DNA from 2 places in the Acidovorax sp. BLS4 genome. Region 1 is predicted to be linked to the other one. Evidence: predicted binding sites of a transcription regulator. Region 1 holds the regulator's gene; the other holds the start of a gene.
The links. The regulator LexA, encoded in region 1, represses DNA repair genes until DNA is damaged. The targets are predictions, from matches to a motif close to ACTGTATNNNNATACAGT.
Positions count from the first base shown of each region.

Region 1 (4,209 bases):
TCCCGACCTGCAGAAGATGGCTGTGGCCTACATGCCGCTGGGCACGCAGGAAGAACTGCGCAGCCAGATCATCGACGTGGCGCTGGACCGGGCCTTCCTGCTCGACCCGTTGCCCACCGATGAGACCGCGTTCAAGCGCCGGGTGGACGAGGGACGCGGCCGGCTCACCCTGATCGCCAACGAGGTCGCGCGGCTCGCCGGCACGATCTTGCTGGAGTACGCCGCCGCAGCGCGCAAGATCAAGGACACCAAGAACGCACCCGAAGCCGTGCAGGACGCGCAGCAGCAGTTGCAGCGCCTCATGCCCAAGGCGTTCCTGGCTGCGGCACCGTGGGCGCAACTGGCGCATTTTGCCCGCTACCTCAAGGCGATCACGCTGCGGCTGGACAAATACCGCGCCGATCCGGCGCGCGACGCCACCAAGCTGGCCGAACTGCGCCCGCAGGAGCAGCGCTACTGGCGCCTGGTGGCCGAACGCAAGGGCGCGGTGGATGCACGCATGCAGGAGCTGCGCTGGCTGCTGGAAGAGTTGCGGGTGAGCTTTTTCGCCCAGGAGCTGCGAACCCCGCAGCCGGTGAGCGTGAAGCGGTTGGACAAGCTCTGGGCGCAACTCAACAGTTGAGGCCGGCAGCCAGGCTGCGCGGCGCTTCGCATCGACATCGGCACGGTGGGCGGCGGGGCACGGGGACCCATGGTGGAAGACTTGCCCAACCCTGCTCGGCCCCATTCATCGCGGAGCGGCTTCCCCCGAGCACCCACCAGGCACCCACCAGGCACCCACCAGGCACCCACCAGGCACCTCCGGGTGCTTCAGGGTTGCCGGGCTGCGGCTGGGATGTGCGGCCTCAATGGGGCGCCTGCAAGGCCGCCTCGGCCCGCACGAGGCGGTCCAGTTCCGCGCACACATCGGCCATGCGGCCGGAGATCAGCACGCGCGCCGCCGCACCGGGGCCGCGGCGATCCAGCACCCGCAGCGGGCGCGCAGCAGGCCGGGGGCGGCTGCAACCCGCAAATGCCCCACTGTCATTGGCGCTGGTGCTGGGCCATGACCGTGCAGACGGGGTTGTCGCCAGTGTGGGGGGACATGCTGAAAAGGGCTGGTCGGGCGGTGCCTGCCGCGGCCGAACCACCACGAAGCGCCGTGGCAGGGGGGCGAGCGCTGTAGGACACGGCAGGCCCTCTGCCGCCGCACTTTCCAAGGCGGTGCATGGCAGCGGTTCGATGGCAGCCGGCCGCGTGGCGGACGGGCTGATGGCGTCGGCATGGAGGCCTGGGGCCACGGCATGCACCGTGCCTCTGCCGCTGGCGCCGCCGCCTGGCTGGCCTGCGACGGCCCTGCGGTCCTGGCGCGGAGGGCGGCAGGCGGGCGCGCGCAGCCACCGCGCCAAAGCATTCAGCGGTTGCGAAAAGGAAGAAAAAGCGAGCAGGGCAAATCCCATGTGAAAACTCCAGCGAAGTGCGAGGGGGTTGAACACAGGCAGGATTGCCGAGGAAAAACACACTGCCGCAGGGTTGGCTGACCAGGGCTTCTTGCCCCTGGCCGCCAGACGCCCGCCACCTGCGGCGGTGTGCAGCGGGCTACATCAGCATGGTGTTGCGGATCAGGCCCACTGCGAGCCCTTCGATTTCGAAAGGCTCGCCCGGATGCACGGTGATGACGGGGTAGTCGGGGTTTTCGGGCAGCAGCTCGATGGCGGTGGCCGTGCGGCGCAGGCGCTTGACGGTGACGTCGTCGCCCAGCCGGGCCACGATGATCTGGCCGTTGCGCGCCTCGCGGGTGGATTGCACGGCGAGCAGGTCGCCGTCCATGATGCCCGCATCGCGCATGGACATGCCGCGCACCTTGAGCAGGTAATCCGGCTTGTGCTGGAACAGGCTGCCCTCCACGCTGTAGGTTTGGTCGACGTGTTCCTGCGCGAGAATGGGCGACCCTGCCGCCACCCGCCCCACCAGGGGAAGCGACAGCTGCGACAGGCCCGGCATGGGCAGGTTGAACTGGGTGCCGCGGGCGGCATTGATGGAGCGCACCGTGTCGCTGCGCAGCCGGATGCCGCGCGATGTGCCGCTGACCAGTTCGATGACGCCCTTGCGGGCCAGGGCTTGCAGGTGCTCTTCGGCCGCATTGGCGGACTTGAAGCCGAACTCGGCGGCGATTTCCGCCCGGGTGGGGGGCGCGCCGGTGCGGGAGATGGCGGTCTGGATCAGATCGAGGATCTGCTGCTGGCGGGCGGTGAGCTTGGGACTGTCGAACATGAGTGACTCCGGTGCTGAACGGATAGGCAGGTAGAGGCCTGTTTTTTAATCCAGTCACTGTATTTTTAACCAGTTTTTTGGAGCGTGCAAGTGGGCACAGGAAAAATCGTGGTGCTGGGCACCGGCGGAACCATCGCGGGCAAGGCCGCCAAGGCCGGAGACAACATCGGCTATACCGCCGGTCAGGTGAGCGTGGGGCAGTTGCTGGAGGCGATTCCTGGGCTGGCGCAGGCGGCCCGTGGCCGGATCGAAGCCGAGCAGATCGCGCAGATCGACAGCAAGGACATGGATTTCGCCGTATGGCGGCAACTGGCCCACCGCTGCACGCAGTTGCTGGCCGATCCCGATGTGCGCGGGGTGGTGGTCACGCACGGCACCGACACGCTGGAGGAGACGGCGTGGTTCCTGGACTCGGTCCTGGACACTGCCGAACGCCCCGTGGTGCTGGCCTGCGCCATGCGGCCGGCAACGGCGATCGCGCCGGACGGTCCGCAGAATCTGCTCGATGCGGTGGCGGTAGCGGCCACGCCCGGGGCGCGCGGGGTGCTGGCGGTGGTGGCAGGCACGATCCACACCGCGCGCGACGTGCAGAAAGTGCACCCCTATCGCGTGGATGCCTTCAGTTCAGGAGACGCCGGGCCGCTGGGCTGGGTGGAGGAGGGCGCGGTTCGCCTGGCCCATGGCTGGCCGGCCCCTTCGGTTCCGCGATTGGATGCGCTTCACCACATCGCCAACACTTACCTGTGGCCGCGGGTGGAGGTGCTCATGAACCACGTCGGCGCCGACGGCCGCATCGTCGACCTGCTGGTGCTGGACGGCGTGGATGGCCTCGTGGTGGCGGCGACGGGCAACGGCACGCTGCACCATGCCCTGGCCAAGGCGCTGGAGCGCGCGCACGAGAGCGGTGTGGAAGTGCGCGTGGCCACCCGCTGCCCGCTGGGCCGGGTGCTGCCCAAGCCGGGGGACGCCTTGCCCCACTCGGAGGGGTTGAGCCCGGTGAAGGCCCGCATCAGCCTGCTGCTCGATCTGCTCGCCCGGCCTCGGCGCCCCTGAAATGGCAACGCCCCGCAGAGGGCGGGGCGTTCCAGGCACGGCCGAGGTGCCGTGCGGGTTCAGTCGGCAATCAGCCGGCCAGTGCGGCCAGCGCGCGCTGGGTGATCTCTTCCACGCTGCCCGTGCCGCTGATGGCGCGGTATTTGGGAGCGCCGGCCGGATCGGCCTTGGCCCAGCTGGAGTAGTACTCCACCAGCGGACGGGTCTGGGCGCTGTACACATCCAGGCGCTTCTTGACGGTGGCCTCCTTGTCGTCTTCGCGCTGGATGAGGTCTTCGCCGGTCACGTCGTCCTTGCCTTCCACCTTGGGCGGGTTGAACTTGACGTGGTACGTGCGACCGCTGGCCGGGTGGGAGCGGCGGCCGCTCATGCGTTCGATGATGGCATCGAAGGGCACGTCGATCTCGAGCACATAGTCGAGCTTGACGCCCGCGGCCTTCATGGCGTCGGCCTGCGGGATGGTGCGGGGAAATCCGTCGAACAGGAAGCCGGACGTGCAGTCGGGCTGTGCGATGCGCTCTTTCACGAGATTGATGATGAGGTCGTCGCTGACCAGCGCCCCCGCATCCATGACGGCCTTGGCCTGCTGCCCCAGCGGCGTGCCTGCCTTGACGGCGGCGCGCAGCATGTCACCGGTGGAGATTTGCGGAATACCGTATTTCTGGCAAATGAATGCGGCCTGCGTGCCCTTTCCGGCGCCGGGTGCGCCCAAAAGAATCAGTCTCATGGATGTCCTCTAAGTGTTGAATTCGGCTGGCGCCACTGGCCACGGGCTTGCCTCCGGCCCGGGATGCGGCGCTCTGATCGCGGGCAAGGATAGCACGCGGGTCCACGCGCTTTCCTGACACGGCGGGGACTCTGAAAACGCTAAGAAAACAGCGCTCGCACGCGTTCCAGATCCTG
Region 1 covers NZ_CP136797.1:1,437,320-1,441,528, forward strand. Annotated here, with positions in the region: gene hrpA (ATP-dependent RNA helicase HrpA) at 1-622, shown strand, start outside; gene R1Z03_RS06570 (hypothetical protein) at 846-968, opposite strand; gene lexA (transcriptional repressor LexA) at 1,579-2,253, opposite strand; gene R1Z03_RS06580 (asparaginase) at 2,338-3,306, shown strand; gene adk (adenylate kinase) at 3,377-4,033, opposite strand; gene kdsB (3-deoxy-manno-octulosonate cytidylyltransferase) at 4,174-4,209, opposite strand, start outside.

Region 2 (4,209 bases), 1.3 Mb from region 1:
AAGGTCATCCAGAGCCTGCCGCCGCTGCTGCAGCACCTGCGCCAGGGCCTGGCGCTGCTCGGCGTGAACGGGCCGGAGCAGGATGCGCAGGTGAAGGTGCTGACCGACACGCTGGCCGATGCCTTCCTGTCCAAGACGGCGTCCATCCCGCAGGCGCACATCGATGCCATGGCGCGTCGCCTGGCCAATCTGGAGGACTACATCAGCGATGCGACGCTGGGCGAAATGCCGCTCAACGCCGACAACATCGAGCTGATGCTGGGCATCGATGCCTCGTCCATCCACGTGATCGCCGACAACGGCGCGCCCGTGGAGCCGGGCATGGTGGCCTGGGCGCAGGAGCTGCAGCCCGGGGCCTGGTTCACGCTGGACCACAACGGCGCGTCGGCGCAGGTGCAGTACGTGTGGCAAAGCCAGCGCAAGCAGCTGCACCTGTTCGCCGCGCCCGATGGCAGCAGCTACCTGCTGCAGCTCAAGCGCCTGGGCGCCTACCTGCAGTCCGGCCTGCTGGTGGCGCAGGAAGAGGAAGCGCTCACGATGCGGGCCACGCGCGACGCGCTGGCCAAGATCGACGCCAACCCGGAACGGTTGCTGGACTGAGCCAGCCGGCCTCGCGGGCCCAGGATCGGCGCGGGCCCGGAATCAGCGCCATCAATCGCCGTCGTCGTCCCCGCTGCCGTCGCCCCGCACCACGCGGCGCACGATGTCGCCGGCAAAGCCCCGTGCGGCCATGAAGCGCATCTGGCGCGCGCGCTCCTGCGGCGTCTCGCCCGGGGTGCCGAAGCGCTGGCGCCACACGGCCTGTGCGCGCTCCAGCTCGGTGGCGCGTAGGCGCTCCGCGGTGGCGCGCACCAGGGCGTCGTCCAGTCCCTTGCCACGCAGCTCCTGCACCAGGCGCTGCGTGCCCAGGCGGGCGGCGCGGCGGTTCACCACCGAATCGGCCACGCGCTGCGCGCTGATGAAATCCTTGGCCTGCAGGTCGTCGAGCACGGCGTTCAGGTCGTCGCCTTCCTGCACGTGGCGGGCCAGCTTGGTGGCCAGTTCGGCGCGGGAGTGTTCGCGCTGTGCCAGCAGGCGCAGCGCCCGGCCCTTGAGCGAAAGCGTCGCAAATCCCATGGTGCTATGACAGTAGAAGCGTCCAGCGCCTGTCAATCAAGCGCTGGAGCCGGGCATGGCCTGCAATCGGCCAAGGCTTACTTCTCGGCCGCTTCCTTGGCCGGGGCGGCGGCGGGGGCTTCCAGGCTGGCGGGCAGCAGGGCGATGCCCAGGCTCTCGCGCACCTTGTTCTCGATCTCGCGGGCGAGGTCGGCGTTCTCGCGCAGGAACTCCCGCGAGTTGTCGCGGCCCTGGCCGATCTTCTCGCCGTTGTAGGCGTACCAGGCGCCGCTCTTTTCGATGATCTTCGCGTTCACGCCCATGTCGATGATCTCGCCCTCGCGGCTGATGCCCTCGCCGAACAGGATGTCGAACTCGGCCGTTTTGAACGGCGGGCTGACCTTGTTCTTCACGACCTTGACCTTGGTCTCGTTGCCCACGGCCTCGTCGCCCTTCTTGATCGTGCCGGTGCGGCGGATGTCCAAACGCACCGAGGCGTAGAACTTGAGCGCGTTGCCGCCCGTGGTGGTTTCGGGGCTGCCGAACATCACGCCGATCTTCATGCGGATCTGGTTGATGAAGATGACCATGCAGTTGGTCTTCTTGATGGTGGCGGTGAGCTTGCGCAGCGCCTGGCTCATCAGGCGGGCCTGCAGGCCGGGCAGCGCATCGCCCATTTCGCCTTCGATTTCGGCCTTGGGGGTGAGCGCGGCGACCGAGTCGATCACGATCAGGTCCACGGCGCCCGAACGCACGAGGCTGTCCACGATCTCCAGGGCCTGCTCGCCGGTGTCGGGCTGGCTGATCAGCAGATCGGACAGCTGCACGCCGAGCTTCTGGGCGTATTGCACGTCGAGCGCGTGCTCGGCATCGACGAAGGCGCACTGGCCGCCCTGCTTTTGCATCTCGGCGATCACCTGCAGCGTGAGCGTCGTCTTGCCGGACGATTCCGGGCCGTAGATCTCGACCACTCGGCCGCGGGGCAGGCCGCCCACGCCCAGCGCGATATCCAGGCCCAGCGAGCCGGTGGAGACGACCTGGATGTCCTCGATCACCTCGCCTTCGCCCAGGCGCATGATCGTGCCCTTGCCGAACTGCTTTTCGATCTGGGCCAGCGCGGCCTGTAGGGCCTTGGCCTTTTCGGTGTTGACGGGCTGGGCGGGGTGGGTCCCCTTGACGGCGAAGTCCATGGAAAGTCCTTGAAAAACAATGGGTTGGGGTGTGTCTGTCCGGCTGTGGGTAGTCACAGGCTGGATGCTTGAACAGTAGTTTATGCGAGCCGTCTCGGCGCGTAAACGGTGTTTTAAGTCAGTTTCCCTGACAATGTGCCATGGCCGAAACCCCACCTTCTCCCCCCCTCGACGATGGCTGGCGCCAGACCCACCTGGGCCGCCTGCTCGGGCATGCCATGCGCCGGTTCGATGCGCGGGTGCTCGAACTCATGGCCCACAACGTGGAAGTGCCGCTGGCGCTTTCCAACCTCGCCGCGCGCGATCAGGTGAGTGCGGCGCACGTCCACATCACGCGCCACCTTTCGCTGGATGGCGACCGGCTGACCGATCTGGCGCAGCGGGCCGGCATGACGAAGCAGTCGATGGCCGATCTGGTGGACCAGTGCGTCGCCTGGGGCCTGGTGGTGCGGGAACCCGACCCGCGCGATGCCCGGGCGCGCCGCGTCTGCTTCACTGCCGCGGGCTTGGCGTGGCTGCAGGCGTTCCGCGACGCGGTGGCGCAGGCGGAAGCGGAATTCCGCATGGAGGTGGGCGACGAGGTCGCCACGGTGGTGGCGATCGGACTGGAAGCGTATGCGGAAGGCGACGGTCTGTCAGGTTGAAAACTGCAAAAATGATACAAATGACATCGCATTTTTGCCATTTTTTGCGCTGCGGATTCCGATTTAAGCCTCTTCTAAGGTATCTAAAAGTTAATCGAGATACCAAACGCAATAGATGGTACTTATCATGAACCTGCACAACCTCCGCATTGGCGCCAAACTGGCGCTCGCCTTCAGCGTTACCACGCTGATCACCGTCGCCCTGGCCTGGATGGCCTGGGGCCAGATGCTGCGCATCAACGCCAGCGCCGAAGACCTGGCCACGAACTGGCTGCCCAGCATCGAGGCCATCGGCAACGTGCGCATCGCCGCCAACCGCCTGCGGCGCACCGAGAGCGAGGCCTTCCTGCCGACCGACCAGAGCAACCTGAACAAGCTCAAGGAAGAGCTCAAGGTGCGACGCCAGCAACTGGCGGAGGCCGAGGCCGTATATGCGCCGCTGGTCAATCCGGGGGAAGAGCGCAAGGGCTACGAGGCCTACCAGGCCCAGCGCGACCAGTACCTCGCGGTGCAGCGCCGCATGCTGGACCAGCCACTGCAGGCGCACGATGAAACGCTGCGGATCTTCTTCACCGATTCGGAAAAGGGCTTCGATGCCATGGCGTCCACGCTGGGCGAGCTGGCCCGCGTGAACCGCCGAGGCGGCGACGCCGCGCACGACGATGCGGTGGCCACGTTCCACCGTGCGCAGACCACGCTGCTGGCCCTGCTGATCGCTGCGGTGGCGATCGCCTCGGTGCTGGCCTGGTGGATCACGCGGCACATCACGCGGCCGCTGGCCTCGGCCGTCGAAGTGGCGCGGGGCGTGGCCGCCGGCGACCTGACGATGGACATCGCCGTGCACGGCAAGGACGAGTCCGCACAGCTGATGCAGGCCCTGAGCGACATGCGCGCCAGCCTGGCGAGCGTGGTCGGTGCCGTCCATGGCAGCGCCGAAGGCGTGGCCGCGGCCAGCTCGCAGATCGAGCAGGGCAACCAGGACCTGTCGGCCCGCACCGAACAGCAGGCCTCGGCCCTGGAAGAAACCGCCGCGTCCATGGAGGAGTTGAGCTCCACCGTGCGCCAGAACGCCGACGGCGCCCAGAAGGCCAGCCAGCTGGCGGCGGATGCGTCCACGGTGGCGCAGCGCAGCGGCGACGCGGTGGAGGTGATGGTGGAGACGATGAAGAGCATCGACGCCGCCTCCCAGCGCATCGCCGACATCATCGGCGTGGTGGACGGCATCGCGTTCCAGACCAACATCCTGGCGCTCAATGCGGCGGTGGAAGCCGCCCGCGCCG
Region 2 covers NZ_CP136797.1:2,745,298-2,749,506, forward strand. Annotated here, with positions in the region: gene R1Z03_RS12690 (DUF1631 family protein) at 1-600, shown strand, start outside; gene recX (recombination regulator RecX) at 652-1,116, opposite strand; gene recA (recombinase RecA) at 1,194-2,285, opposite strand; gene R1Z03_RS12705 (MarR family winged helix-turn-helix transcriptional regulator) at 2,426-2,929, shown strand; gene R1Z03_RS12710 (methyl-accepting chemotaxis protein) at 3,057-4,209, shown strand, end outside.
Region 2: a site for LexA is predicted at 2,345-2,362, ahead of recA (recombinase RecA). Genes of this name have one in related genera too.